Regions from separate parts of the Alkalihalobacterium sp. APHAB7 genome, predicted to be linked through region 1. Evidence: riboswitches for the same ligand, from Rfam matches in the RefSeq annotation. Region 1 holds a riboswitch; each other region holds the start of a gene.

Region 1 (7,902 bases):
TTTGGTTTCCGTGGTGAAGTTTTAGGGAGAATGGCTTTCTCAGGCATTGAGGTTCATACTAAAAAGCTAGCAGACCAAGCAGAACACGTAGAACGGATTCTCATTGACGGACAATCGATTGATATGAAAAAAGAGTACCAATTAGCAACCCTCGATATGTTTACATTTGGAAAACTGTATCCGGCTATCGCCGAGTCTACGTCAAAAGTTTTCTTTATGCCGGAGCTTCTTCGGGATGTTTTCTTATGGAAGTTAAAACAAATTAGGTAATCGTCCAACCTTTGCACTTTTTCGTCTGTTTTTCATATTGTATAACGAGGATAAGTCAAACGCCTTGTGAAGTTTTATCTTCATAAGCAACCACGTGAGCTTGTTCTAGAGACTATTCCTAAGGGATTAAGGCTTTGGAACATATGCATTATCCGAAAAACGGAGGAGTGATACTGTGCTTGAAATGAATCCAATTTCAATCGAGGGTCATACCTTCATTGCTGTTACCCTTAAGCTTCCAAAAACAAACTTTATGGCAGTGATGAGTGATAAAGGATATATAATGTGCGGGGCACTTGACGTTGCACTATTAAATGAAAAGCTGAAAGAGCGTAAAATCATCGCAGGCCGTGCCGTTGGTGTTCGTACAATCGACCAACTCCTTGAGGCTCCGCTTGAGTCCATTACATTAGAAGCTGAAGCTGTAGGTGTTAAAGCAGGAATGAAAGGTAAAGATGCATTGTTAAAGATGCTCTAACTCAACATATGGATACTCTATCCATGTTCAATAAAAAGAGACTGACGGATTTTATTTTTTCGTTGGTCTCTTTTGTATTGGGTTAAAAGACCTATACACGCTCACCAAAATTTTCTAATCTTATCAACTGTAGTCCTGAATTTTAATTAAACAGTTGAAAGGGAGTTAACATATGTCTACACAAATGATACCCTTGATATGTCGAAATTTTATACAATTTGTAGATGACTGTAAAACAAACGCCATATTTTTAAATGAAAGGGTTTCAATTCGTTTATCGATTGGAATCATTCATTCAGAGTGTAATGTAAATTTGAATTAGAGCAGGAGCAACCTATGAGACTAGCAGCAACTAAATCACTACTTGAAAATACTTGTCTTGCAAAGCCGATTATTAATGATAATGGGCAAGTTCTCTTACAGCAAGGGGTGCCCTTAACGTCACGAATGATTGAGCGTTTGATTGAGAAGGGAATTACTTTTGTTTATATTGAGGACGGACTGACACAAGATGTAGAAGACAATGAAGTGATTTCAGACAAAGTTCGTTTTCAAGCAATTGGTACGATCAAGTCTGAATTTAATAAAATTTGTGATGATCAAACATTAAAGAAATCTTTTCATAATGCACATCTTAGTCAAAACTTCTCAAAAGTGATCCGTTCCATTTTAGCTGAAGTAAAAGAGAACCCGAGAACCATTTCTCTTTTATCTGATGTTTTTGTTTACGACTCCTATATTTTTACCCATTCATTAAATGTTACTATATATACATTAGCACTTGCATTAGAGTTGAAATATAACGAGAAACAGTTGCTGGAAATTGGATTAGGTGCGATACTACATGATGTCGGGAAGATCGAAATTCCGACGGAAATTTTAAATAAGCCAGGTAAGTTAGATTATGAAGAGTTTTTAGTCATTAAAAAACATGCACAAGCTGGCTATGAACTATTGAAAGATCAACCAAACGTTTCTTTATTAACTGCACATTGTGCGTACCAACATCACGAGCGCAATGATGGATCGGGTTATCCTCGTGGGATTAAAGGGGATGAGATCCATCCGTATGCCAAGCTCATTGGTCTTTGTGATGTGTTTGATGCGGTAACCTCTAATCGTGTTTACCGTCGTGCTATGCTTCCTCATGAAGCACTTGAATTGTTGTATTCTGGGGTAGGAACATTGTATGATAAGGAATTGATAGAGGCCTTTCAAAGAACAATTGCGGTGTATCCAGTAGGTATAACAGTCGGTTTAAGTGATGGCAGGGAAGGTATTGTCGTAAAACAAAATAAACAGCTATCCACACGTCCAATCATCCGGATTACGAAGGAGAATGAACGTCAAGTTAAACCGTATGACCTTGATCTAATGACACATATCAATATGACGATCACAACGTGTGAAACTGTATTAGCAAATAAAGAAGTTAAAGTTTAAAGGGGGCTGCATGTAAGTTGGGTACAAGTGAAACGAATTATCTTCAACTATGTAGACATGTACTTAAAAATGGAATAAAAAAAGAAGATCGAACAGGAACAGGTACCATCTCCACTTTTGGCTACCAAATGCGTTTTGACCTTAATGAAGGATTTCCGTTATTGACGACCAAACGTGTTCCTTTTCGACTCATTGCCAGCGAGTTACTTTGGTTTATGAAAGGTGATACAAATATCCGCTACTTATTACAAGAAAACAATAATATTTGGAATGAGTGGGCGTTTGAACGTTGGGTAACGAGTGAAGAGTATGAAGGGCCAAACATGGATAACTTCGGGTTACGCTCGCAACAAGATGATGAATTTAGAAAGCAGTATGAGGAACAACTAGAATTGTTTAAAAGCCGTATACTGAAAGATGATACATTTGCTGAAAAATACGGAGATTTAGGACAAGTCTACGGAAAGCAATGGAGAGCATGGCAAACGTCAACAGGGGAAACATTGGACCAATTAGCCGATGTAATTGAAACGATTAAGAAAAATCCATCTTCAAGACGCCTGATCGTGTCTGCTTGGAATCCAGAAGATGTTCCATCGATGGCATTGCCTCCTTGTCATACGTTGTTTCAATTTTATGTTTTAGACGGAAAGTTATCGTGTCAATTGTATCAAAGAAGCGGCGATATTTTCCTTGGCATTCCTTTTAATATTGCAAGCTATGCATTACTTACCCATTTGATTGCTCATGAATGCGGTTTACAAGTTGGCGAGTTCATTCATACGTTAGGTGATGCTCATATCTATTTAAATCACTTGGAGCAAATTGAAACGCAGTTAAGCCGAGAGCCCAAACCGCTTCCTAAGTTGGTATTGAATGAGAATGTCAAGTCGGTGTTTGATTTTGAGATGAAGGATATCTCCATTGAAGGATATGATCCACATCCGACGATTAAAGCTCCCGTTGCCGTTTAATGATAGGCCGAATAGGCTCTTAGCAGGCACCTTTCGCTTTTCTATTGTCTAGCTGCAGGTGCCCAGCGTCTAGTGGACTTCGCACCCCTCCTTACGATAAGTCAACATCGGCTCAATGACGATCGCCGTGTTTCCTATATCTCATACGGGGGAGCTCCAGTCCATAAGCCGCTAAACGGGCACCTTTCGCTTTTCTATACTCAAGGTTATAATAGACCTTGAGTATTTTTCGTACTTTGAAAGGGGTTGTTTTCGTTGATTTCATTTCTAGTTGCGATGGACAATAACCGTGTGATCGGTAAAAATAACGATTTGCCGTGGAGTCTCCCTGCTGATCTGGCGTATTTTAAAAAAGTAACTATGGGACATCCCATCGTTATGGGGCGGAAAACGTATGAGTCGATCGGACGACCATTGCCGGGACGAGAAAATATCATCCTCACGCGTAATCAAGAATATAGTGTAGATGGTTGTACCGTGCTTCACTCGTTAGCAGATGTGAAACAAGTTGTAGATGCAGACGATAAAGAAACGTTTATTATCGGTGGTGCTGAAATTTTTAAAGAGGCGTTTCCAATCGCGGACAAGTTGTATATCACGCATATCGATGAAGAATTTGATGGCGATACTTATTTTCCAGCCTTTCCTGATAGTGAGTGGAAAGAAGTGTCGAGAGAAAAAGGGATAAAAGACGAGAAAAATCCGTATGATTACTACTTTACGGTTTATGAAAGAAAGTAACGAATGGTCGTTACCTATCCAAATAGAGGATTTACCTTCTTAAAATAGTTAGATCTGACTGAAGTCGTATCGATAAAAATTAAGGGTTTCTTATAAATTTCAGGTCAAGGCCGTCCCCCTTCTGCATATATTTTTTGCAAAGGGGGTTTTTGTTGTGGTTCGTTTTAGACAGCGTGGGGTGTGGAAAGGCCCTCTCCTTAAAAGAAAAAGAGGGAATGGTCCTCTCTTTAATCAAAATTCAGGAAGGAAAGGTCCGCTTCCATTTCGTTATGTTCTGTTATTATCTTTTGTTATTTTTATTGTTCTAACCGCACAAGGGCTTTGGCTAGTAGAGAAAGGTATTCGGCCGACGCTTATTCATATTGCCAAAACGGAAACACAAGTTTTAGGTACAGAAGCGATTAATGACGCCATTTCTAAGAAAATTGCTGAGCAGTTAGATATGGATGAGTTGCTGATTGTTGAAAAGGATCAAAATGGAGATATCGCCTCGATCACATTTAATTCATCTATTGTCGCTCGTGTTCAATCTGAAGCGACACAACGGGTTCAACGCTATTTACGATTAATGGAACAAGGCAGAGTCCATGAGATGGTCCTTCCTGATGGTGTGGAAGTTGATTTTAACGAAGAAATTTACACACAAGACGGTATTATTTATACGATTCCTTTAGGTCAAGCGACAAACAATGCTCTACTCGCTCATTTAGGTCCGCAAATTCCGGTTCGATTTACAGCGATTGGGGATGTAAAGGCAAATATGAGGCATCAAGTAGAAAATACGGGCATCAATAATACGATGTTATCTCTATATCTCGATCTGCAAGTGGATGTTAAAATCGTTATTCCATTTGCAACAGATATGGAGGTTGTTAAGACCTCGATTCCGATTGGTATGACGTTAGTTCCAGGGAAAGTTCCAGAATATTATAATGTGGGTGGAACGGGTCCAGCACCTACCTTCATTAGAGAGTCAGACATTCAAGATGCTGTAAGAGATAATTAACTTAGTGCTCCAATTGAAGGTTGTCCGATAGTGGACACGTGTTGAAAAACCAAAAAGTAAGAGTTATCTCCTGCTGAAAATAACAGAAATTACATTTGGCGTTTTTTTAGAATAATGCTATACTATAGCGTGGTCAATGACAAAGTAAATAGTTACACCTCATCAAGTAATGATGAGGTAGAGGCGCGAGTTTCAAGAGTAATCAGTAGGAGGATGACAACTGTGAGTACTGATGAAAGGGGAACTTGCCGAAGTGAGAGTACTTGTTAACGTACTTTTTGCTGGGGTTGCATCGAATAGGTGTAACACTGTCACAGCACCGGTGCTGTGGAGGACTACTTTAGTTGATGGGGAGCCAATAGATGCTCGATTAGAGAGGCTTACTCAAGAAGATAGAGTCACCACTTCAACTAGATTTTTTGAAGTGAATGACACTTTAGAGTAAGCCTTTTTTTGGTTCCAATTGTAGTAAAAAAAATTAGTAGGAGGTCAAAAGATGGAAACATCAGTATTATCATTAATTCCTCCCGTGCTAGCGTTAATCTTAGTTATTATAACGAGACGTGTATTGATTTCGCTAGGGGCAGGGATTATTGTCGGTGCGTTATTACTAAATGGGTTCGATCCAATCAGTTCTTTAACGCAAATCTTTGGGATTGTAGCAGCGATTTTCTATGTGGACGGTGCAATCAATGATTGGGAGCTTTATATTATCTTTTTCTTATTATTATTAGGAATGCTCGCTTCCCTAATTGCTTTATCAGGTGGAAGTCGTGCGTTTGGTGAGTGGGCGCTTAAACGCGTAAAAACAAGAGTAGGTGCTCAATTAGTAACCGTTGTGTTAGGTATTATTATCTTTATTGATGATTATTTTAATAGTTTAACAGTTGGAAATGTAAGTCGTCCTTTAACAGACCGTCATCGAATTTCACGCTCAAAGCTAGCGTATCTCGTGGACTCGACATCTGCTCCAATGTGTGTCATTTCACCAATTTCTAGTTGGGGAGCTTATATTATCGCAATCATCGGCGGTATCTTAATGACACATAGTGTTACTCAATATCAAGCACTTCAAGCCTTTTTAATTATTGTTCCAATGAACTACTATGCCTTATTTGCTGTACTACTCGTCTTAGCGGTGGCATGGTTTAAGCTAGATTTCGGTGCGATGAAAAAACACGAAAAGTTAGCCATTGAAACGGGTGAAGTGGTAGATAAAGCAAAAGGAATACCTCCAGGGGAAAACATGGATGTTCAACCTGTGGAAAATGGTAAAGTAAGAGATCTCGTATTACCGATTATTACTTTAATTGTTGGTACAATTTTCTTTATGGTTATTACGGGAATTCAAGGAACAGAAGGAACAGCAACGATTCTTGAAATCTTTGAAAATACCGATGTAGCTGCAGCTCTCGTCTATGGAGGCTTACTTGGATTAGCAGCAGCTGTTATTTTAACATTAATGAAAAAAGTACCAGCGAAAGACTTTGGAATGGGGTTGTGGGCAGGTATAAAATCGATGCTTCCTGCGATCTATATTTTAATTTTCGCATGGACGATTATTGAAATTATTGGCGATTTAGGGACTGGCGCGTATTTAGCGACGTTGATTGACGGGAATATTCCACTTGCGCTTTTACCTGTAATTATCTTTATTGTTGCTGGTGCAATGGCGTTTTCTACTGGAACATCTTGGGGAACATTCGGTATGATGTTGCCAATCGCAGGTGATATTGCAGCAACATTAGATATTACGATGCTGCTTCCGATGCTAGCTGCTGTATTAGCTGGAGCGATTTTCGGTGACCACTGTTCACCAATTTCGGATACGACGATACTGTCATCGACCGGAGCAGGCAGCCATCATATTGACCACGTCATTACGCAGCTTCCTTATGCTCTACTAGTTGCTTTAATTTCAATTGTAGGCTTTTTAGTCCTTGGAATTACAGGCAGCATGGTGTTCGGTTTTATGGCTGCATTTGCTGCTTTTATAATAATAGTTATCGTATTAAAGAAAATAGTATAACGACTAGAAAAATAGAGGCTAACTTTAGTCTCTATTTTTTTCGATTATTTTCGACAAAGCTATTTACAAACTAGGACAAACTTATTATAATAAAAAAACGAATTATCTGAAAATTAGTAACAGAAAGGGGTACGAATTGTAAAATTCGTAATAGCTATTCACAAATGCTATGGAATTCGTGTGGATTGAATATTCATAATATTTTTAAAAATAATAATTTTTGCTAGACTATCTTACAGAAAGTAGAATATACTTGCTATTAAGAGATAGAAAATTTAGAAAATTAAAAAGAGAAAGGGGTTATGAAAATGAATGGACGTGAACAATGGGGCACACGTGCTGGATTTATTCTAGCGGCAGTCGGTTCAGCAGTAGGTTTAGGTAACATTTGGCGTTTCCCTTATGTTGCGTATGAAAATGGAGGTGGAGCATTCTTCTTCCCATATTTATTCGCACTATTAACAGCGGGAATTCCACTATTAATTATGGAGTTCACGATGGGACATAAGTATCGTGGTTCGGCACCATTATCTTATGCAAGAATGAACAAGAAAACAGAATGGATTGGTTGGTGGCAAGTAGGGGTATCATTTGTCATTGCAACATACTACGCCGTCATTATCGCTTGGGCGATGGCTTATGCATATTTTGCAATCGGTCAGCGCTGGGGAGAAGACACGGGTGGTTTCTTATTCGGAGAGTATCTCCAATTAGCTGAAGTACCAGGTCAAATTGGAAGTCTTGTACCATCTGTATTTTTCCCATTAATTCTAGTATGGGTTATTACATTAGGTGTTTTATTTAAAGGTGTTAAAAAAGGTATTGAAGTTGCAAACCGTATTTTTATTCCTGCACTTGTAGTTTTATTCTTAATTATCGTTATCCGTGCTTTAACGTTAGAAGGAGCTGCTGTTGGTCTTGATGCATTCTTCAAGCCAAACTGGAGCGAAATTATGACGCC
Region 2 (7,902 bases), on a different contig from region 1:
GCACCATTAATTCCACCTTGCGCACATACTGAGTGAGAACGTTTTACTGGAACTAATGAAAATAAATCGACTGGTACGCCTGCTTCTGCAGCTTTAATAGTTGCCATTAATCCGGCTAAGCCACCACCGACAACAATAACTCTACCTTTACTCATAATCACTCACTCCTTAAATGTTTGCTAGTTCTGGATTAATAAATGCTAAGATTGCACGAACACCTACCCAAGTAAGGGCTACAAAAATACCGATAGTTACATAAGTTGAGATAACTTGCGAACGAGGAGTAACTGTAATACCCCAAGAAACTGCAAATGACCATAATCCATTCGCAAAGTGGAAAATTGTAGCGATAACACCAACAAAGTAGAACACTAGCATAAATGGACTACTTAAAATGTCAGCCATCATATTATAGTTAACTTCAGCTCCGAAAGCTGCTTGAATACGAGTCTCATAAACATGCCATACTACGAAAATTAATGTAATTATACCTGTGACACGTTGTAAAACGAACATCCAGTTACGGAAAAAACCGTAATGACTTACATTATTTCTTGCTTGGAAAGCAATATAAAGACCATAAATTGCATGATATAGTAATGGAATAAAGATTATAAAAATCTCTAAAAAATAACGAAATGGAAGATTTTCCATAAAATGAGATGCTTGGTTGAAAGCACTAGCACCTCTAGTAGCAAAATAATTAATAACTAAGTGTTGAACTAAGAATAATCCAACTGGAATGACACCCAATAAAGAGTGTAGCTTCCGATTCATAAACTCTCGATTTCCAGCCATACAAATGTCCCCCCACAAATTTTTTTGACTTTTAACATCTTGTCCTCTAGTTATCTCTTTTCTTTTCGCTTATAATGCTGTACCTCCCTACTTTGTTTTCGTAAAGCATTAATAAGATAAAATATGAAACTTTAGTAAAGTTTCTGTGAATATATTGCGACAAATTTATTTTACTCCCATCGACTTATATCGTCAAGAAAACGTATACAGGATATATTCAAAAAATTCAAATATAACCTTGAGTTAACTAGAATATAGGGTAAAAAAAGATAATTTAGTAGAAAACACACATCGTTCATCATGAATTATACGAGTTTCTTTTATTATTTTCTCATATTTTGAGCCGATTGTAATGAAAAATAAGAAAATAGTCTTAAATTTCTTAGCCTACTAAGTTATGGAAACTTCTAATGTTAAAGCAGAGTATTAAAAAGAGCCAAGCAAATGCCAGGCTCTATACTCTCTTAAATAACAGGTAAAGCTTTCTGTTTCAAAATGCTAACCTCATTCTATTATCCAATAATAATTCGCTCAGTTGGATATTTATAATGACTTTTTGTTTCCTTACGTCGAATAGAGAATAAGAATGCTACTAAACCTACCCTACCAATAAACATTAAAATCATTAATATAAATTGACTGGCAAAATTTAAGTCAGCTGTTATCCCCATCGAAAGCCCACACGTTCCGAAAGCCGAAGCTGTTTCAAAAATAATAGCCATTAACGGGACTTTTCCGCCTTCAAATGCTGAGATCAGAATGACCGCACTAAATAACAACAGTATAAATACACTTAATACAATAAAGGCTTTCTGACGATCTTCAGGATGAATTTCCCTGCCAAATACTTTAACATCCGATTTACCTAATGCGAAGCTCCAAATCGTTAAGAACATAACGGCAAGAGTCGTAGTACGAATTCCACCACCTACAGAAGAAGGACTTGCCCCTATGATCATAAGACCAGAAATAAATAATAATGTAGCTATGCTTAATTCTGACACATCCATTGTCGCTAAACCACCACTACGTGACGTTGCTGAGTTAAATAAAGAATAAAATAATTGCTGATGCCATGCCAGCCCTTCATAAAAATGGCCTAACTCAAGCAACCAGATCCCAATTACTCCAATAATAAACACCGCAAAGTACGTCGTTGTTGTAATTTTCGTAAATAAACTAAATTTAAAATTAGGGTTCTCTTTTGAGAAATATTCTCTGACTTCTAATAAAACTGGGAAGCCGATGGCACCAGCAAATATTAATAAGATAACAACTAGTTGAACATAGTAGTCATTTGCAAATGGGATGAGAGACTGACCTGTAATATCAAAACCGGCATTTGTAAATGCACTTAATGCCGCAAAGGCTCCTTGATAATACGCTTCCCCAACCGTATCAAAATAACGTATATAATATGTACCTAGAATAAGGGCTCCAATTACCTCAATGATTAAGGCTACAAATAAGATACCTCTCATTAAATTCACAAGACCCGAAAATGTATTTTGGTTTTGATCCACCATGATGAGCATACGTTGAGATAAGATAATTTTTTTCCCAAATAACATCCATACAAACGTTCCTAATGTCATGATCCCTATGCCACCTAATTGGATCGCTAACGCTAAGAAAAAAATTCCAAAATAACTGTATGTTTCTGAGACATTTACGACGGTTAACCCTGTTACACTAACTGCGCTAACAGAAGTAAACAATGCCTCTGAAAATTTAAGATTCACACCTTCCTGATGAGATATGGGAAGATACAAAAGGATACTGAACAGCATCATTGCAATAACATACGATAATAAAATAATTCGAAAAGGTGTTAGAAACTGATTCAGCGCTAATTTCATAAATTTACCTCCGCTTCGTTCGCGGTATAGTATACATGATTAATTTTATAAAGTAAATTTAAAATCCATCAAATTGAACATAGAGAAAAACAAAATGTGTGATTATAATAAATAATAAGAGAGGAGTTACATAGATGAAGAAAACTGAGCAAACTTTACTAAAAAGTGAACAGGTGATTCCTCTATTTGGACACCATTTAATTCGAAATGTTCTCATGTCTGATTTATTAGGTAAAGATCATGAAAATATCTTATATTGGGCTGGGAAAGGTATTGCACGACAGTATCCAAAAGAAAGTCTGGACGATATTATTGAGTTCTTTTCTACAGTTGGTTGGGGAGAATTGACTCTCACCAAAGAAAAAAAAGATGAGCTCATTTTAGAACTAATTTCGCCATTTCACCGTGAGAAAGTGCCTGTAACTTACCAACTAGAAGCTGGCTTTTTAGCAGAGCAAATTGAAAACCAGAAGAAACATATGACAGAAGCGATTGTTCAAGAAAAAAAAGACAAAGTACTTATCACGTTAAAATGGGATTTGAAGGACCCCATATAAGAAAGGCGCAGCGGCCGTTTGACGTCGTGTTAAAGGTGAGCCTTTAAGTTGTTTCGAGTGTTGCGTTTCGAAATTTAGTTTAGCGGACTCACAGGCCCTTATTCGTGTTGAAAATGTAGTAATTTTTAGTTTAGAGGACTCAGAGGCCCTTATTTACTACTATTTGTGATTTTTATCAGTGATTTTGATTAGATAGGGGCCTGTGAGTCCGGGAAATATCCAAACATGCGGATTTCGCTAAAATAAGGGCCTCTCAGTCCGCAAAAAAATAAGCACTATTAAAAGTCCCCACTTTCTGTCATAAAGACGATCAAAAGTGGGGACTCTTTATAAGGAAATCGTTTATACAGTTACTTCTTGCTCTTCTAATTGAAACGCTCTATGGAGTGCTTCCACAGCAGGAACCATAATTTCTTCTTCAACTAAGGCTGAAACCTTAATTTCTGATGTACTAACCATCTTAATTAGAATGTCATTTTCAGCTAGAATTTTGAACATTTGCGCTGCAACCCCCGGATTAGATATCATTCCGGATCCGATAATGGATACTTTTGCAAGATCACCTTCATGTGTTAATTCTGTAAACTGCAGTTCCTCTTTATGGTTGTTTAATACAGCCAACGCCTCATCTAATGAAGAACGGCTTGTTGAAAAAGAAATGCTTGTTTTTTCTTCAGCAGTTTGGTTTTGTATAATAATATCTACATTAATACCGTGTTCTGATAATATGCTAAATACATTTGACAGCGTTTCGATTAGGTTGGGCAACCCTGAAACAGTGATTTTCGTTACATCATTTTCAAATGCAATCCCGCGTACAATTAAATTTTGTTCCATTGAAACGTCCTCCTCAATTAACGTACCTACTTCCTCAACCATACTTGAGGCAACCATTAATTTCACTTGATAATTTTTTGCAAACTCCACAGCTCTAGGATGTAAAACCCCTGCTCCTAAATTGGCCATTTCTAACATTTCATCATAAGAAATCGAATGCAGCTTTCTCGCTCCGCTTATGAACCGTGGATCTGTCGTATACACTCCTGTAACATCTGTATAAATATCGCATCGCTCTGCTTTTAATGCAGCTGCTAACGCAACAGCAGTCGTATCGGAACCGCCTCTACCTAGCGTTGTAATTTCGCCGTCTTGTGACGCACCTTGAAACCCTGCTACAATCACAACATTGCCTAAAGATAACTGCGCTTGAATTTTTTCCGTTTGTATATCCAGTATTCTTGCATTACTATGACTGTCTTCTGTCACGATACCTGCTTGCCATCCTGTGTAAGATGTCGCACCGAGGCCTTTCTTTTGAAGTGCCATAGCAAGTAAAGAAATCGTCACTTGCTCACCGGTTGTAAGAAGCATATCCATTTCACGTTTGCTCGGTTTATCCGATATTTCACTTGCTAGTTTAACGAGTTGGTCTGTTGTTTTCCCCATTGCTGAAACGACAACAACTACTTCATGTCCTTGTGCTACTGTTTTAGCAACTCGTCCTGCAACGTGTTCAATTCTTTCGACTGTCCCTACAGACGTCCCGCCGTATTTTTGTACTATGATCGCCACTATGATTTCATCCTTTCTTGAAAAGACATTCAAAAAGTCCGCTTTTTGTCCTGCTTTTTGAATATAGATTTGTAACTGAGAAAGAAAACAAAAAAAGCAACAGAAAGGAAGAGTCCTCACTGTTGCTTGGAATACCAAAAAAGGTAATAGATGTTCCCTTGCTCCGTGAGATAGTTCTCCACACAACTTTTGGGTTGGTTGCGTGACAGCCTTGTACCTATTCAATACAAGTCCAGCAATAAGAGAGATGAGACTCTTAACGCTTCGGCGAATTCCCCTTTCAGCAAATGTCTATGGAACCCATCTTCCTCACTTTGCCTACTCTTGGTTTTCGCTCCTCTACCACCACTTCAAATTAGAAGTTCGGTATATTAAGTTGTTTTCATTTTAACAGAACATCGTGATACTGACAATTACTTTTTATCTTCATTACTATTTAATACACGTATGATTTCTGCTGCCACTTTTTCTGGAATAGCAATCTTTTTAAAGTCTTCGATGTTTGCTTCTTTCATTTTTTTTATCGAACCAAAATGTTTAAGAAGTTTCCGTCGTCTCTTTTCTCCTACTCCATCAATGTCATCTAAAATAGAAGAAAACATCGTTTTGCTTCGTGCCTGCCTGTGAAAAGTGATCGCAAACCGATGAACTTCATCTTGAATCCTTTGCAATAAATAAAATTCATGACTGTCTCTTTGTAATGGTACTACTTCAGGTGGATCTCCCATGAGAAGTTGAGATGTACGGTGCTTTTCATCTTTAGCTAAACCACATACAGGAATTGTGAGACCGAGCTGATCCTCTAGGACGCTTTGAGCGGCTGCAATTTGTCCTTTTCCTCCATCGATAACAATTAGATCTGGAAATGGACCATTTTCTTTTAACAGCCTTGAATAACGGCGGTAAACGACCTCTCGCATCGAAGCGTAATCATCAGGGCCTTCAACATCTTTTACTTTATACTTTCGGTAGTCCTTTTTACTAGGCTTCCCATCTATAAATGAAATCATTGCTGACACTGGATCAGTTCCTTGAATGTTCGAGTTATCAAATGCCTCAATCCGGTATGGTGTAGAAATACCTAATGCTTTCCCTAAATTTTCAACCGCCTTTATCGTCCGTTCTTCATTTCGTTCAATAATTGCAAATTTCTCTTTTAATGCTGCTTCTGCATTCTTTTGAGCTAGGTTCAGAAGGTCTTTCTTATTACCTCTTTTCGGTTGTTGGACTTTTACCGACAACAGTTGCTCCACTAAATCGGCCTCGATTTCTTCAGGCACTAAAATTTCTGACGGTTTAACATGTTCTTTTTTTAAATAAAACTGACCAATAAACGTTAAGACATCGTCAAGCGGCTCTTGATAGAATGGAAAAATTGAAACATCCCTCTCTATCAACTTTCCTTGTCTCACAAAAAACACTTGAACACACATCCAGCCTTTATCGTAGGCATAAGCAAACACATCGCGGTCGATTCTGTCGTTAATTGACATTTTTTGTTTCTCCATGATCGTTTGCATTTGCTGAATTAAATCTCTTAATTCTTTAGCACGCTCAAAATTCAAGTCTTCTGCTGCTTTATTCATTTTATCTAGTAATTGATTTTTCACTTCTTCATGCCCATACTTTAAAAATTTCGTAATTTCCTGTACCATCTCTTGGTTTTGCTCTTTAGTTACTTCTTGAACACATGGAGCTAAACACTGACCAATGTGATAATATAGGCAGACACGGTCAGGCAAGGTATTGCATTTTCTTAATGGATAAAGTCGATCGAGCAGCTTTTTCGTTTCAGTTGCTGCTCCTGCGTTTGGATAAGGACCAAAATACTTTCCACCGTCTTTTTTTACATTACGTGTTGTAATCAAGCGCGGATGTTCTTCTGATGTGATTTTCAAAAACGGATACGATTTATCATCTTTTAGCATGACATTGTATTTCGGGTCATGCTTTTTAATTAAATTCATCTCTAATATGAGTGCTTCAAGATTTGAAGATGTAATAATATATTCGAAGTCGGCTATTTCGCTGACAAGTCTTTGTGTTTTCGCATCGTGTGTTCCAGTAAAATAGGACCGTACTCGATTTTTTAGTATTTTAGCTTTTCCTACATAGATGATCGTTCCTTGCCGATCTTTCATCAAGTAACAACCTGGTTGATCAGGAAGTACTGCTAATTTTTCTTTCAGAGTAGACATACATTTTCCTCCCTCCTCTCTATTGTTCTCAAAAGAAAGGAAATTTGCAACTAAAAGGTACAATCTTTTAAAAACTGACAAATGTGGCAAGTGCTAAATGTACGGTGAGAGAATGCACTCTAGTAGGGCTATTCCCCTGCGCTAGACTCTTGTGCAGTGAAGCAGCTCATCCTGTGTTTCTGTTTTTTTAGGGGACTGAGAGGACCTTATTTGCTTAAAATCACTGATATTTTCTATGAAAACTTGTAAATAAGGGTATTTGAGTGCTCTAATTATGAAAAACAGCAGTATTTGATTGAAATAAGGGCCTGTGAGTGCTCTAATTTCATACTGCACATAAAAAGTGTACTCTTAACTCGATGCCAAGTGCTGGGAACTAATCAATCCTCGTTCGGTTAAAGCCCAATAGCCATTTTAAATAACCACTGGTAGTAGTTATAAAAAATAAAAGACCCCGTCATGAACGGAGTCAATTACAAACTTATCTATTAAAGATGTTTATTTAATAGCTCAACTAATGCTTCTTTTGGTTGGAAACCAACCACTTGGTCAACTTTCTCACCGTTTTTGAATACCATTAATGTAGGAATACTCATTACACCGAATTTCCCAGCTGTTTCTTGGTTTTCATCAACGTCTAATTTAACAATCTTCACTTTGTCGCCCATTTCTTCATCAAGTTCTGTTAAAACAGGAGCGATCATTTTACAAGGTCCGCACCACGGAGCCCAAAAGTCCGCTAATACTACACCTTCTCCAGTTTCAGTTGCAAAGTTTTGATCAGTTGCGTTTACAATTGCCATTATTAAAATCCTCCTTATAATCCAACTTTTTCTACAAATGCATTATACCATTACGGTATAATGATTGCTATATTGTTGCTCACACATGTATGATACCCTTTCCAATTTAAAATAA
Region 3 (7,902 bases), on a different contig from region 1:
GTTATTACGATTAGTAAATCAAAGCAAGTGACATTCTGTGAACGAACGTATGCCCAAGGTCAGCAAATATTTGAAGATCAAATTTTCCAGTTCAACATAGGAAAATAGATACAATTAGTGTTCGATAAAGATATTGTGAAAATAAAAATGAGTATAAAGAACGTCATGAATAGGTGACTAGTCAGGAAGAAAAGTCAAAAAAATGTCTAAAACCCATCTATTAGAGAATATATACCTATGATAATATAAGAATACTAGATAAAAAGAGGTATATATAGGGTGGGGGAAAAGTTCTTATGGATTTAGTAAAACAACGATTTGTAGTAGTTCTAGCGGCTTTGTTATTTGGAGTCGTTTGGAGTGTTGTTATTGTACAATTAGTATCAGCCCAAGAAAAGCCGAAAACAGGAAAGGCGGCTTCTTCCTTAGAACGAATGACGGTAGAAAAACAAAAAGTGGACAGTATATCCTGGGCAAAAGATTGGGATGCTCGAAACCTGAAGACTGAACAACAAGATAATCAAACGAAAGAAGTAGGGAAAAGGGATTTGAGAACTGTAAGTTTTAGTGATATTGATACATCAGATGGTGTACCAATAGATATCATTTTAAAAAGGCTTGAACTGAAATAATTCTTAATCCGTTACAAAATCTAAAATATTTGTTAATATAGAGATAAGAACTGTTAGGAGATTGTATAAATGGATCCAGGAATGATGATTGTTTTATTAGGAATTGGTTTCTTTCTATTAACTGGGGTGTTTGGCGGCCTAGGTTTTTTCTTTATTATGAAGGCCAATAAGCGCTTAGCTGCTATATTTTTTGCGATTGGGTTTTCTTGTATAGGGATATATATCATATCTTTGTTTACATTTTTATAATTTAAGTTTTAGAGGTTAAGCTGCATATGCAGCTTTTTTCAGTTGTAAGGGAGCAGATATATATGAGTATGAAGTGGAATACAATTATAGGCTTGGTCTGCTTTTTAACAGTTACATTGTATTTATTATCAGTCTTTTATTCTAGTTTGCTATTGAGTGTGACGTATAGTTTATTAGCTGCAGTTTTGTTGTTTGCTGCATTACCTTTTGTCAGAAAGAGCAGCATCATCATTACGATTCCATTATTAACGATTGGAATGGTTGTTTTTTTTATTGCTGATACAGATGCAACTTCATTTTTATTAGCTTTTGGCTATAACATTAATTTATTATCCCTCTTTTTGCTCGTACCGTTAATAGGGGTTTTTATTTCATTAGCTGGATTATTGACAACGTTAAAAGTTCGTATTGAACGAATGGAACAGGAAAAGAACAGTAACTCGCATCCTTATCGTCTAGGGTTTCTACTAACAGCAACGATGGGTGCCGTACTTAATTTAGGTTCAATGGTTCTGGTACATCGAATTATAGAAGGAAGTTTATCCAATTTTTTTAAAAAGAAAATGGTAATGATCTTACTTCGAGCCTTTGGTTTTTGTATGTTCTGGTCTCCCTATTTTGTAAATGTAGGACTTGTGTTAGTACTCTTCGATGTCTCATGGGGTTCAATCGGGTTATACGGACTAATCATTGGAATGATATACGCGCTCATTTCCATTATCTTCTTTCCTCGATTGAAATTCGAGGATGATGAAAATCATGTTCAACCTAAGGCGTCGAGAAAAGAACAGGAAAAAGGGCTCCCGTCCCTCCGTCGATTAGTGCTTTTTGGTGCAGGGCTATTTATATGTTCGTTCCTACTAGAATTCATCTTGCCCGTTAATATGTTAACTGTTGTATCGCTGCTCGGATTTTTTTATCCATTATTATGGGCGGTCTTTTCAAATCAGTTCAAAGATTATATAAGAGAGCTGTTTTCTTATGTTAATCAATGTTTTGTCCGCTTAAAAAATGAAATTGTAATTTTTATTAGTGCAGGTTTTTTTGGTGCAGCACTTTCATTAACCGATATTGGAGCCCATGTATCTCAAATGATCTTGACTGTGTCACAAGGATATATTTATGTAATGGCTTTAATCGTCATAAGCTTTGCCATTCTTTTATCGATTTTTGGAATTCATCCGGTTGTCATCGTAATTGGAATTGGTAGTGCACTGTCACCGCAACTTTTTTCCGTTAGTTCTGAGTTCATGGCCATCCTTTTGTTGATTGCATGGACATTAGCAACGCAAGTGTCACCTTTTTCTGGTTCGGTTTTAATGGCCTCTGGATTGATGAACTATTCTTCGATTGATATTGCCAAAAAGAACAGTCAATTTGTCTTTGTTTGTATGTTTGTATTAGCATTATTCCTCTATCTGTTTCATTGGTTGCAGCTATTATAAAAGGGGAGATCAACTTTGAATAACAAAAACTCTAATATTTTTACATACCTATTGCTAATGATGGTCATGGTTATTTGGGGGATGAATGTCGTATTTATTAAAATGCTTGTTGATGTTTTTCCAACGGTTACCATGACGTCTTTTCGAGTTTTCTTAGCGGGAGTTGTAGCAATTACAGTATGTATACTTATTAAACAATTAAGGAAATTCACAAAGGTAGAATGGAAATACATTTTGATAGCAACGATTTTCGGAGTGACGGGTCACCATTTTTTCCTGGCCTGGGGTTTAACAATGACAACCGCCTCTAATACAGCATTAATATTAGCATTACTGCCTCTGACAACATCAATTTTGGCTTCTGTCATGTTAAAAGATACATTATCGAGGTTACGGGTTATTGGTATTGTTTTCGCTTTCTGTGGTGTAGCTTCAATCATTTTACAAAGTGGAGAAAGTTTCACATCGATAAATGCGGGAGATGTCTCTATATTTATTGCGATGTTCGTTCAGGCGGTTTCTTTTATATATATTAAGAAAGGAACAAATACGATCGATTCAAGAGTAATGACAGCAGTAATGTTAGTTGTAGGATCCAGTTTTTTATTTGTTTTCAGCTTATTTGCAGAGCCGGCAGGAACGTCTCAAATGATCGAACAAACCGGGTGGATCTGGGGCATATTTTTAGTTTCTTCGATTTTCGCTACAGCTTTAGGTCATTTCTTATTTAATGCTGCGATCCACCGACTTGGGGCAGGGCAGACAGCTGTATTTAATAATTTTGTTCCTTTCTTTGGATTAGTTTTTTCAGCTTTGTGGTTAGGCGAACAAATAACGTTATTACAATTAACTGGTTTTGTTTTTATCGTACTAGGTGTTTTATTAGGTACCGGGTTCATTGATGAATATGTGACGAGGCGAGTATTTAAAAAGAGGACTGTGCAAAAGGTTGGATAGAGAAAACCCCGAGGAACCTCATTAGGTCATCTCGGGGTTTTAGTGATTAGGTAAAAGTTGCCCTATTTAAGCCATTTTTTATCCAACATTGTAAGAAACTTCAGGAAGAATGGTCGTTCGTAATTGTTGTTCTTCTTCTTCTGTTAAAGGAACGAGAGGAAGGCGAACTGAACCTACCGTAATTCCTTTCATATTTAACGCTGCTTTAACTGGTGATGGACTAGGTGCTGTAAATAGTGATTTCATTAATGGTAATAAGGTGCGGTGTTGTTCTGCAGCTTCATATACATTTCCTTTCAGGAAGCTTGTTACCATGTTTTGCATTTCATTCCCGATAATATGGGCAGAAACCGAGACAATGCCTGTACCTCCAATTGATAAGATCGGTAATGTTAGACTATCATCTCCACTATAGAGACTAAAGTTGCTATCTGTTTCACTAATAATCTTCGCCATTGCTTCTAAGTCACCGCTTGCTTCTTTAGTTGCAACGATATTAGGAATGAACGATAAACGGACAGTTGTTTCTACCGAGATGTTAACAGCGCTGCGCCCAGGAATGTTGTAGATCATAACAGGCAATTTCGTTTGCTCAGCGATCGCTTTAAAGTGTTGATAAAGTCCTTCTTGAGAAGGTTTATTATAATAAGGGGCTACGAGCATGATGCCATTGACACCAATTTCTTCTGCTTGTTTTGTTAGTTCAATTGATGCTGATGTACTGTTTGAACCTGTTCCTGCAATGACAGGTACTCGACCATTTACAACCTGAACTACCTGTTTGAAAAGTGTTAATTTTTCTTCTGTAGACAAAGTAGGTGATTCACCTGTAGTTCCTGCGACAACAAGTCCGTCGGAACCATTCGCGATCAGGTGATTTACTAATTGCTCGGTAGCTTGTAGATCGAGATTTCCATATACGTCAAACGGTGTAACCATAGCTGTTAAGACTTTTCCAAAATTCATTTTATTTTCCCCCTTAGTGCATTTCAAAATACAAATGTAATAACAATAAAAAGCAACAATGAGAAGAGCTGCTCATTGTTGCTAGGAATGACAATTAGACATTTATCCTTGCGTAAGATAGCCCTCCATATAGTATGTACTATATGACAGTACTGCATTTATTCAATACAGAACCAGCCCTTGGTTAGTATGAGAACCGTAGACTTCGGCAAATCCCCCTTTCAACAATGTTCAATAGAGCTCATCCTCCTCCCATTGCTTACTCATGGTTTTTGCACCTCTATCCTCACTTCAATTAGAAGTAAAGAATATTCATTTGTTGTGTCTACCTTAACAAATTGTTGAATTGATTGCAATGGTTAATCGAAAATTCTTTTAGGTTTTCTAAAAATCTCCATTCCCCCCTGGATGTATCTATAGTCAACATCGATTTGGCGCACGATCTTTCAGTTATTAAGGCGAGGCTCGTTTCAAAACGTTGCTTTAACACTGCTGTTTTTGCAATTTCCTATAGTTTACAGGGGTATTATGTTGATAAAAATTAAACGATAATAAAAGAAAGGGGAGTGTACCGTGAAAAAAGTATGTTTCTGCTTTTTATCGTTAATGGCTTTTGTTATTGTTTTAACTGCTTGTGGTACAGGGGCAGGAGTTCAACAAAATGAACAAAGAATTCAGAAAATCCGTGAAGAACAACAAGTTCCCGAGTTAGATCCGGAGATGGCTATTGATGGGAGAACTCCATTAGTAAGTAGACAACTTATTACGTCTAGAAGAAATACAGGTCACGGGACAAACACTAGAACTGATAATGCGGATTACATTGAATTTTATAATGGAAACAGGCCTTTAACGAAGCAACTGTTGCAATTAGAAGAAGTTGATGACGCACATGTATATATACAAGGGAGAATAGTCTTAGTAAGTGTTTATACAACCGAAGAGTGGAACGATGAAATAGAAAACAAGGTGGAAGAAACAGTACATTCATCTATCGCAAATGATGTTGAAATTCGTGTCATTCACGATGACCAAGGGTTTTCCGAATTCCAAAGACAACTGTATAATTTGAGAGAGGGAGCTCCTTATGAAGAAGGTATAGAAGCTGAAAATTTTATGAGGGACCTTGGTAGAATTTTGCAACGTCCATTTGAACGTGGGAAAGTAATTAATTAATGTCTTCTAAAGTGCCAGAACACTAGTACTTATAAAGAAAAATTGGTCAGTTTCTTTATAAGTGTAAAAGTTGCTGGCACTTTTTGTTTGTAGAATTAGCAACTATGATATTTTTATTTGTTGTTTTTCGTCTTCAAGTTGCCATCAGCATAAACAAGGTGGTATATGTACTTCTAATGATACACTCGATCTCTTCTTGTGTTTGATAAGAGATTTTGACGCCATCCATTAGTTGAAGACGTATAAGAATTTCTTGACAAGCTATTTTTACACCGTCCACAGATAACTCCTTACACATCGAAGTAGAAGAAAGTACTTACTTTTAAACAAAGGGTTAATTATATAAGTATAGTGGTAAAGATGCTTTTTTTTAACAATAGTAGCTGTGCAAGGTAAACAATAATTGGTGCTATTTGGCCATCTTCACATTCATACAGGTATTCTGCTGGGCCAGGTTCAATAACTTGTCCAATTCTTGACTACACTTAACCGTTGCCTCGGAAGTATAGCCATACTTTTCAGCTAGTAAGATCATCTGACTTCTTTTTCGTTCAATCGCATATAATAACATTTCTTCCACTCCATTTTTCATCAATATTAATTTTTGTGTAAACTTATGGTCTGACTGCTACTATGTGAGAAAGTTTGAATTTATTTTACACACAACGACAATTATACGTATTTTTAGTGATAATTAAATACATTCCCTAAAAGTAGTCATGAACTTTTATAAAAAACAACAAATCGACAAGATATGAGTATATTTCTATAAGTTTTTCTCTTGTAAAGAAACAATTTCCGCTAACTTCTTCTCATGAAATCGACTAATTGTACACAACTTATAAGTAATAAGAAAGGAGAATTATGATGAAAAAACTAACCTTGGTTATCGTCATGCTTATGTTGTTCTTAGCGATGTTCTCCGGATGTGGCGTTGTGGAACAGAAGCACCCAATGGGGGCAAATCATTTTCGTGAAGAGGGGTTTAGTGGTTTTGGAACCAATCAAGCTAGAAATCATGAAGGTCCTATAAGTGATATGATGGTTCCCGATGGTGTACCAAAGGGGCGTACCGATCGAGCACAACCGATTGCTGAAAATAATATGTATTATACAAGCGAACGTAATTTAGGGTTTAAAACACAAGGTACAAATCGAAGCGGAGCAAGGATTTACAATAATATTCCTAATACAATAAGAGGAAAGTATGTGCTTGGGGATCGTCCTCATTTAAGACATAAGCAAATTGATAACGAAAAGCTTCAAAATCTTGATACTAAGGATTCCATTCGACAAAGATTGTTAGCAATCGAGAATATCAACGAAGTTTATGTGCTCCCCCATGAAGGTGTGTTGCTAATTGGTATTGAGTCACCAGAACAAAATCGACCGAAGCTTATTCAAGAAGTTGAAGAAGAGCTATCTGAAGTGGTTGATCTAGATCGAGTGCGTATCGCTACAGATCGAAGAAATGTAAATCGTATTCGTGCAGCACTTGAAGGGAACGATATTGCCGAGCCGTTCCAAGGAATTGGTGGCCAACTATCAGAAATTAGAAAAAACATCTTCCCAAGACCTGAATAATAACCTTAAACGGTGCCAGGTACCTTCATCACTTTAATGTAGTGAAGGTGCCTGGCACTGTAATTTTTTTTATTTAATACCTTGTTCTTCGAGTACGCCTTTATATTCACGCTCCATGGACTTTACGGCAATAATACTATTTTCGTAATATAATCGAGCTCTTCTAAAGTAGACCTCATCATTTAAGTCCATATCCTCTAAACTTTTCATAAGAGAGTCAAGTTCAAGGAGGGTACTACTATGTACTGTATAAAGATTTTCGAACTCTGGAGGTGTATCTAAACTAATGATATACTCACTCCAATCCTGAGCCTTTCGAACGTGTTCTCGAGCATCACGGACATCCTTTTCTGTTGGTTTTTCAGTGTAGAACAAATTATTTAACGGTTCTAGGTGAGCGTATAATTGGTTTAAGTAAAATCCAAATTCTGAAGCATAGGAAACAGCACTCTGAGTTACATCTCTTCTTGTTTTATTTTGGTCTTTATTTGAAGGGTGGAGCGGTTCAATCCCATCAGTAGCTCGCATATGTTGTTTTTCTATACTTTGTGTAATATCTTCAGGACGATCCTGGCAGCCTATAAATGTAGACATCGTAACGGTTATGAGAATTAATAAGGCAATTTTGTGCATAAGTAATTAATCTCCTTTGCAATAAAAATAATCAGACAGTTTCCATTTTGAAATTATCGGAGGTAATCATTGGATTTCGACCAAAAATCGTATAAATTAAACTTAATGCTTGTCATTTTCTTCTTCGATTATTATCCTTTTTCCAGTACAATTTTATACATTAGTACTAAAAGAATTTAGAGCATCAAATCCTTAGGAAAAAAGTATAGGCACTGTTTTGATAATAGGGGAGACCACTTATCAAACATTAAATGAAGAAT
Region 4 (7,902 bases), on a different contig from region 1:
AACCAGGAATAACACGGTGAAACGTTAAACCATTATAAAACCCTTTGTTTACTAACTCTTCAAAATTGGCTACAGTGTTTGGTGCTTCCTCTGAGAACAATTCAAAAACGATTTGTTCCCCATTTTCAAATTTGATGCTTCCTTTTTTCATTATGTAAGTCCTCCTAAATGTTGAATTTCACATTCGCTTCATTTTACTATAAAACGAACCTAATGTGAAATTTTCCACTATAGAATGATGTTCACTTAAGCAGCTCCCTGATTTTTAATAAATCTTGATTGCTGAGTCACTCTATATATAACTTTGTAGACACCTATGAACTCTCCAAAAGAGAAAAAGCTGAAGGGCCAAATTAAACATAGCACCTTCAGCTTTTTATTTTTGAAACATTTTATACCTGTACTTTTATGGCAATCTAAGTGTCTGTCCAACATGAATAACCGTTGACTGTAATTGGTTTAAATCCGTTATTACTTGGACAGTCGTACCATTTTGTGTGGCGATTCTCCAAAGACTGTCACCTGACTGTACCGTATATGTTCTATCTAGTGGAGCGGAACTAACTCGTAATGATTGCCCCACATGGATAGTCGATGAATTAAGGTTATTCCATTCCATCAATTGATTTACTGTTACATTGTATGTTCTACTAATGGCCCATAAGCTGTCTCCTGCCCTGACAACATGATTCGTCCCAGAGCTAGTTGGTGCTGAAACATTCGATGCAGGTGGAGCTTGGGTAGGTGCCTGTACTTGTAATGTTTGACCGACAAAGATAGTATCAGAAGTCAACCGGTTCCAATCTCTTAATTGCTGAACAGTAACACCGTGATCTCTTGCAATATGTGATAAAGTATCACCTGACTTAACCACATACGTTGAGCCTGTTCTTGTAGTTTGAGTTGGAGCAGCAGGTTGCTCTGCCGGAATGACTCGACGTGCAGTTACAAAACGCTCGTTCCAATAATTCGAAAATGGGTTCGTAATATGAACACCTCGGCTGCTTGACGCATGAATCATCTCGTTATTATCTATGTACACTGTAAGATGATTAATTTGCCCATCAAAGTTTGTATCATAAAATAATAAGTCACCTTTTTGTAATTGTTGAAGTGTTACTTGAACACCGACCCTCGCTTGGTCCCGACTGACACGAGGAAGGGTTATTCCATGTTCACCAAAGATAGTCGCAGAAAAAGAAGAACAATCAAAACTAGAAGTGTTTCCTAATGGAGCTCCAAATTGATAAGGGGTACCAATATACTTCTTACCACTTTCAATAATACGATCAGCTAGTGTATGAGAGTGGGCAAAAGCTTGTTGAGGTAGTAAAAAAATTAAAGCTACTAGTGCAAGTATGACTTTTTTCATAAATTCGCCTCCTGCCGTCTATCATAAAACGAATTACACTACAAAACATTAGTAGGTTGCTAGGTTAACTCCCAAGTTCTACTAGATATAATTCTAAAATCGAGCGGCTGAAGAAGACGACTCAACAAAGGTAAAGTTCACAGTTTCATAAATTAACAGTTAGAAAGAATTGGACAGTAAAATTTAAAAAATAAGACAATAAATACAGAAAAACGGACTATAAAACATCATATGAACACATTCAATAAGATCATGGCCTCCACAGAAAAAATCCACTCTCTTACAACCGCAGAGAGTGGATTTTATTATTTTATTACACTTTTTCTTTCGTATTTAACGGCAAATCAAAACGAACTAAATCTTCATACGTTTCTCTTTCAACCACTAATTGCGCATCTCCATCTTCTACAAATACAACTGCCGGACGAGGAATTCGGTTATAATTATTAGCCATGGAATACCCGTACGCGCCTGTACAAAAAACAGCTAATACATCTTTATGATTGGCTTTCGGAAGCGGTAAATCCCAAATGAGCATATCACCGCTCTCACAGCACTTACCAGCTATCGAATACTTCGTTTCCACTTGATCATTAGCACGATTAGCAAGAATTCCTTCGTACTTCGCTTGATATAAGGCTGGGCGAAGGTTATCTGTCATTCCACCATCAACTGAAAGGTAATGACGGACATTAGGAATATCCTTTTGTGAACCTAATGTATATAGAGTTGTTCCCGCGTCACCAACTAGTGATCGACCTGGCTCAATCCAAATTTCCGGCATTGATAAATTCAATTTATTCACATGATGTTGAACAGCTTCAATCGTAGCTTTTACATAATCACCAACCGGTAATGGTTCATCGCCTTCAATATAACGAATACCAAAACCTCCACCTAAATTTAATACTTTTAAGTCAAAGTTTAATGACTTAGACCAATTTTCAATATAAGTGTAAAGCTTTTCAACAGCCAAGACAAATCCAGTCGTTTCAAAAATTTGTGAACCTATATGGCAATGAATTCCTAGTAATTCAAGTTGCTCACAATCCAAAGCCCACTCAATTGCCCGATCTACTTGCCCGCTTAACAAATCAAATCCGAATTTAGAGTCTTCCTGACCTGTAGTAATATAATCATGTGTATGTGCTTCTACACCTGGAGTTGTTCTTAATAATATAGATACTTTACGTTGATGTGTATTTGCTGCTTGCTTTAATAATTCTAATTCATAAAAATTATCTACTACAAAACAACCTATGTTTGCACGAACAGCCATATCTATTTCTTCTGGACTTTTATTATTCCCATGAAAGTGAACACGCTCCATAGGAAAGCCAGCAATCATTGCCGTATACAGTTCCCCACCTGAAACGACATCTAAGCTTAGATCTAATTCATTTGCGAGTTGAACCATTGCAACACAGCTAAATGCTTTACTAGCATAAGCAACTTGACTTCTTACATCTAAATCATTAAATGCCGTTTTAAATGCTTTTGCCTTCTGTCGAATGAGTGAAACATCATAAACAAACAGAGGAGTTCCGTATTGCTTCGCAAGTTCAACTGTATCAATTCCACCAATTTCCAGGTGGCCAATGTCATTAACTCTACTTGTACCATGTAAGTGCATCGTTTCTCTCTCCTATCTTCGCATCAACTAACAATCTACAACATATAAAAATATTCCTTCTATATATGAGAGATTGGAGATCCGTTTTATATTCTAATTGTATAAATGAAAGGTGAGATACCTACCTATTTGGTTAATAAAAAAACAGCTAATGTAGTTACACTAGCTGTTATGACCGAGCCATAGCAAGAGTAACCTCATTTGTAGAATAGTACTCCACTGTATTTAACAGTGACAGTGTGTCACTTTTTTAATGACACCCCAGTAAAAGAATAGGATGGTACCACTCTTTCACTTCGGCAAATCGACCTTTCTGCCTGAATCATCGCTTCCATCTCGCTCTTCAGACATACTCATTCTCACTGCACCTCTACCCCGTGTTTCATAAAGAAATGAGGGACTTATACAATTAATAGGTACACTTTATCATAATCCTTGCTAAGTGGCAACATTGTTAACGATATGTCTTATACATATTAATTTATGATTGTTTAATCGGATCCTTTGGACTGACTATGCTAGGACGCCGTTTAACGGACGGCACAGAAACTCGAACGAGAATTTGCCAAAAGGCAGCTGGATTAAATGGCAATAATGGCCATAAATATGGTTTATTTAAAGATTTTATCATCGTTAGAAGTAAAATAAATATCGTTGAAGCAATAACAAATCCTGGTAATTTAAAGATAGCTACAACTAACAATAATGCTAACCTTGCTACTTTCATCGCTATCCCTAATTCATAACTCGGTGTAGCAAATGTTCCAATCGCTCCTAAAGCGACGTATAAAATGACTTCTGGCACAAACAATCCTACATTAATTGCAATTTCACCTATTAATAATGCCGCAACTAACCCTAATGCGGTTGCTAAAGGGGACGGAGTATGGATGGCGGCCATCCTCAGTAATTCTATTCCAAGTTCAGCAAGTACAATTTGTACAAAAACAGGAACATTCGTTGTTTCATTTGGACCAATAAATTCCAACATCTCTGGTAATAAATTTGGTTGCATAACAAACAACAACCAAAGCGGAAGAATAAACAAAGCTAAGATCATTCCTGAAAAACGAACCCATCTTAAAAAGGTTCCTATAGCAGGAGCTTGTCGGTATTCTTCAGCATGTTGAACATGATGAAATAACGTAGTAGGTGTAATAATGACACTCGGTGATGTATCGACGGTTATAATAACGTGTCCTTCAAATAAATGAGTGGCTGCAACATCTGGTCTTTCCGTATACCGTACAAGCGGGAATGGATTAAAGCCTTGTTTAACAATATATTCTTCAACCACTTTATCTGCCATAGTTAGTCCGTCTATTTGTATGGACTCTAACTCTTTTTTTATTATTTTCACGAGATCGGGATCAGCTACATCCTCGATATAAGAAATACACACATCCGTTTTTGAACGGACACCAACTTGCATAATTTCGTTACGTAATCGCTCATCTCGAATCCTTCTTCGCGTTAACGCTGTGTTCTGAATGATGTTTTCTGTATATCCATCACGAGCACCTCTTACTACCCGTTCCGTATCCGGTTCATCAGGTCCTCTACCAGGATAACTTCTTACATCAATAACAAACGCTTCATCTTCACCCTCTAGTAGAATGAAGATCAATCCAGATAACATTTGCGTAATCGCATCATCAATGGTTTTAACCGTTTCAACTTGTTGATGAACTAGATGATTTTCTATCATTTGTTTTGCATTTGTTATTTTTTCATTTTTTCCGTCAAGTCTGCTTAATTCTTTAAACAATTCAATGATAAATTGTGTATCACACAAGCCATTAACAAAATACACTTGAATTTGCTTTCCTAAAATATTAAATTTTCGAATTCCAACATCGAAGCTTGTACCGATACCTATACGACTTTTTATAGCCGTTTCATTATCAAATATATTATTAGTGATTGGTTGCTTTTCAGGGTTAATTAAATTTTTACTCATTCTTCATCCCCTCCGTTCTAAAATAAGTTCAACTGCCTTCCTCGTAATTGGCGATCCTTTTTCAACCGTATCAAAACCTCCCATTTTTCCAATATCACCAACACCGACAACGATAGGAATTTCCAATTCATCTAAAATATAGACAGTATCGCCATCTATTCTCCCTAATTCAATATCTTGTAATCCATTTTTATCAACACCAAATTCTGTTAAATTTCCAAACCTGTCAATTGAAACATCAACCTTTGTCCATTCTGCAAAGTGAGTATGTGATGCGACAGCTATAGCACCAATCACCTCAACCGTTGGGTCACTTGCTACATATCTTAATGCTTGTTCTCCTGGACCTTCCATTTTATAACCACAGTCATCAAACATAACAAGGATTGGATCATAGGGAGTTTTATGGATTAAGTCTACTAATTCTTGCCCACCTAAAACTGAAGGGTTTCCTGCTGAACTAGAAATACACCTGCCGCCAATTTCTTTGGCAACATGTTGAACTGCCTTTTTAGCTGATTCGTCTCCATCGGTAATTAAAATCACTTTTTTTCGTGGTTTCATCCTATTACCCCTTAGGTTTAAAAATAACAGCAACTAAAAATCCAAATAAAATTGCCGTGGAAATACCGACAGAAGTGACTTCAAAAATCCCCATACCTACCCCTAAAAATCCATAACGTTCAGCTTCTGTCATTGCACCATGGACTAAAGAGTGTCCAAAACTGGTAATTGGTACTGTTGCTCCAGCTCCCGCAAAATCGATGAGTCTGTCATATAAATGAAATCCATCTAATAGAGCTCCAGCAACGACTAAAGTACTCATCATATGTGAAGGTGTCATCTTAAAAACATCCAGAAGTATTTGCCCAATGAAACAAATGAACCCACCTACTGCAAATGCAATGATATACTCCATCATTGCTCAACCACCTCTGATTCAAAAACAACACCATGAGCAATACAAGGTATTGACTCTTTTTGCTGCATCATTGTTGGACTCATTAATGCTCCCGTCGCAACGACAAGCATTCGTTTCAATTTCCCTAATTGCATTTGTTTTATTAAGTGTCCATATGTAACGACAGCCGGGCAAGCACATCCGCTACCTCCTGCAAATACAGGTTGATCTCTACTAAAAATCATCACACCGCAATCTTGATGTTTATTTTTTAGTTTAATTCCCTGCTCTCGCAGGAGCTCTTTAAGTACCTTACTTCCTATTGTTGATAGGTCACCTGTGACAATTAAATCGTAATCCTCTTCAGACCTACCCGTTTCCTTAAAGTGAGTTAATATGGTATCCACCGCTGCTGGTACCATCGCCGTTCCCATATTGAAAGGGTCTTTTATCCCCATATCAACAACCCTCCCAATTGTTGCGTGCGTAACTCTAATAGTTGAAGGTTTTTTGCTAAGAAGTACTGCACCTGCACCAGTCACCGTAAAAGTGGTCGTGTCTGGCTTTTGTCCCCCAAATTCAGTCGGATAACGAAATTGCCGTTCTGCTGTAGCATTATGACTGCTCGTTGCAGCAATTACTCGGTTGCCAAATCCACCACTAATTAAGGAAGCACCTATCGCAACAGTCTCCATCGCAGTAGCACAAGCTGAAAATGCTCCTAAATAGGGGATCTTCATTTGTCTAGCTACATAGTTTGATGTAACATTCTGATTGAGCAGATCACCAGCCAACATTAAACTAATTTCCCTTTCTTTTTTGTTAGCTCTTTGTAAACAGATTGAAATGGCATCTGTCATTAATCGGCGTTCAGCTAATTCCCAGTTATCTTCACCACAATATAGATTGTCATAACACTTATCGAAACTGTCATTCAATGGGCCATTGCTTTCATAAGGTCCAACCGCTGTACCCACTGCTTCTACAAAAATATCCTCCTTAAAGTGCCATGTTTGTTGCTGATTGATATTCATTTGATTTCTCCAATTCTTTTGAGTTTGGAAAGAAGGCTTCTATTAGCCCTCTTAGGTAATTAACGTTTGAACTAACAACCTTGTTAATCCTACTAAGTAAGCAGAAACAACTCCAAACGCAATAACAGCACCCGCTATACGAAACATATTAGCTCCAATTCCAAGTACAAGTCCTTCACTACGATGTTCTAAAGCCGCACTTGCTATTGCATTTGCAAAACCAGTAACAGGTACGAGTGCACCTGCACCTGCAAATTGGCCAAGTCGATCAAAAAAACCTAAACCTGTCATTAAAGCTGCAATTAAGATTAAAGTAGCAATCATAGGACTTACAGCGGTAGCTTCTGTTAAATCAAAGACTCTTAAATAGTAATTTGAAATACCTTGTCCAAATGCACAAATAATTCCACCTATTACATAAGCTTTAAATCCATTTTTTAAGTAGTGGGCTTTAGGTTGAAAAGGTTTGATTTTTTTCTGAAACTCTTTTTGTAACTTTTTATTGTCCTCCATCTCTCCATGACCTTCCTTCTATCGATCTACAAAGTAAATCCAATGATAAAGCGAACCAAAGACCTTTCCTAAAACGATAGCCATTAACAATAAAATTATTTTTTCAGCAATACCTAAGCGTTTTGCAAGTATAGGTAGCACATTAAGAACCTCTGTCAGTGCTGCAGCCAATAAACCAATAAAAATTCCCTCTGCTAATCCAATTGGAATAAGTAAAAAAGCACTCAAATATAAAACAATATCATTTAAACTAAACACTGAACCTGTTAAAGCGCCCAAAACAACAGCCCACTCATATATATGAATATACTTTCCTGTTTTTGATAACTGAGTAAGTCTAGGGACGACCCCGAGCACCGTTAAGAAAGCAACAAATCCACTCCCAACCGCAAGACCTCCAGCTAGACCAATTAGGATCGTTAACACAGCTTCAATGGTCATTCAACTTTGTTTCACTTTCACTGTTTTCGTGATGCGTAATATATTGGT

What was found. Region 1 has a riboswitch for lysine ahead of ACNSTQ_RS02125 (Na+/H+ antiporter NhaC family protein). Riboswitches for the same ligand answer to the same signal wherever they lie in the genome.
Region 2: it holds a riboswitch for lysine, as region 1 does, so the genes downstream of both, ACNSTQ_RS22345 (aspartate kinase) here and ACNSTQ_RS02125 (Na+/H+ antiporter NhaC family protein) in region 1, are expected to answer to the same signal.
Region 3: it holds a riboswitch for lysine, as region 1 does, so the genes downstream of both, dapA (4-hydroxy-tetrahydrodipicolinate synthase) here and ACNSTQ_RS02125 (Na+/H+ antiporter NhaC family protein) in region 1, are expected to answer to the same signal.
Region 4: it holds a riboswitch for lysine, as region 1 does, so the genes downstream of both, lysA (diaminopimelate decarboxylase) here and ACNSTQ_RS02125 (Na+/H+ antiporter NhaC family protein) in region 1, are expected to answer to the same signal.

The regions. Positions count from the first base shown of each region.
Region 1 is NZ_JBLWFS010000001.1:482,336-490,237, forward strand. Features, by position in the region: gene ACNSTQ_RS02095 (bifunctional metallophosphatase/5'-nucleotidase) at 1-270, shown strand, start outside; gene ACNSTQ_RS02100 (YunC family protein) at 446-748, shown strand; gene ACNSTQ_RS02105 (HD-GYP domain-containing protein) at 1,085-2,191, shown strand; gene ACNSTQ_RS02110 (thymidylate synthase) at 2,209-3,165, shown strand; gene ACNSTQ_RS02115 (dihydrofolate reductase) at 3,442-3,906, shown strand; gene yunB (sporulation protein YunB) at 4,061-4,912, shown strand; lysine riboswitch at 5,083-5,258, shown strand; gene ACNSTQ_RS02125 (Na+/H+ antiporter NhaC family protein) at 5,409-6,941, shown strand; gene ACNSTQ_RS02130 (sodium-dependent transporter) at 7,250-7,902, shown strand, end outside.
Region 2 is NZ_JBLWFS010000046.1:2,525-10,426, forward strand. Features, by position in the region: gene sdhA (succinate dehydrogenase flavoprotein subunit) at 1-155, opposite strand, end outside; gene ACNSTQ_RS22330 (succinate dehydrogenase cytochrome b558 subunit) at 169-798, opposite strand; gene ACNSTQ_RS22335 (TrkH family potassium uptake protein) at 1,311-2,657, opposite strand; gene ACNSTQ_RS22340 (YslB family protein) at 2,792-3,214, shown strand; gene ACNSTQ_RS22345 (aspartate kinase) at 3,557-4,786, opposite strand; lysine riboswitch at 4,950-5,136, opposite strand; gene uvrC (excinuclease ABC subunit UvrC) at 5,200-6,984, opposite strand; gene trxA (thioredoxin) at 7,473-7,787, opposite strand.
Region 3 is NZ_JBLWFS010000009.1:4,021-11,922, reverse strand. Features, by position in the region: gene ACNSTQ_RS10925 (NRDE family protein) at 1-108, shown strand, start outside; gene ACNSTQ_RS10920 (hypothetical protein) at 297-632, shown strand; gene ACNSTQ_RS10915 (hypothetical protein) at 702-881, shown strand; gene ACNSTQ_RS10910 (hypothetical protein) at 944-2,326, shown strand; gene ACNSTQ_RS10905 (DMT family transporter) at 2,342-3,283, shown strand; gene dapA (4-hydroxy-tetrahydrodipicolinate synthase) at 3,362-4,249, opposite strand; lysine riboswitch at 4,360-4,540, opposite strand; gene ACNSTQ_RS10895 (YhcN/YlaJ family sporulation lipoprotein) at 4,823-5,425, shown strand; gene ACNSTQ_RS10890 (hypothetical protein) at 5,559-5,705, opposite strand; gene ACNSTQ_RS10885 (aspartyl-phosphate phosphatase Spo0E family protein) at 5,835-5,996, opposite strand; gene ACNSTQ_RS10880 (YhcN/YlaJ family sporulation lipoprotein) at 6,293-7,009, shown strand; gene ACNSTQ_RS10875 (hypothetical protein) at 7,079-7,642, opposite strand.
Region 4 is NZ_JBLWFS010000019.1:28,000-35,901, forward strand. Features, by position in the region: gene ACNSTQ_RS16480 (peptidylprolyl isomerase) at 1-151, opposite strand, end outside; gene ACNSTQ_RS16485 (LysM peptidoglycan-binding domain-containing protein) at 407-1,372, opposite strand; gene lysA (diaminopimelate decarboxylase) at 1,686-3,005, opposite strand; lysine riboswitch at 3,207-3,386, opposite strand; gene ACNSTQ_RS16495 (spore germination protein) at 3,487-4,965, opposite strand; gene ACNSTQ_RS16500 (stage V sporulation protein AE) at 4,969-5,529, opposite strand; gene spoVAE (stage V sporulation protein AE) at 5,534-5,884, opposite strand; gene spoVAD (stage V sporulation protein AD) at 5,884-6,900, opposite strand; gene spoVAC (stage V sporulation protein AC) at 6,952-7,413, opposite strand; gene ACNSTQ_RS16520 (stage V sporulation protein AB) at 7,432-7,854, opposite strand; gene ACNSTQ_RS16525 (stage V sporulation protein AA) at 7,844-7,902, opposite strand, start outside.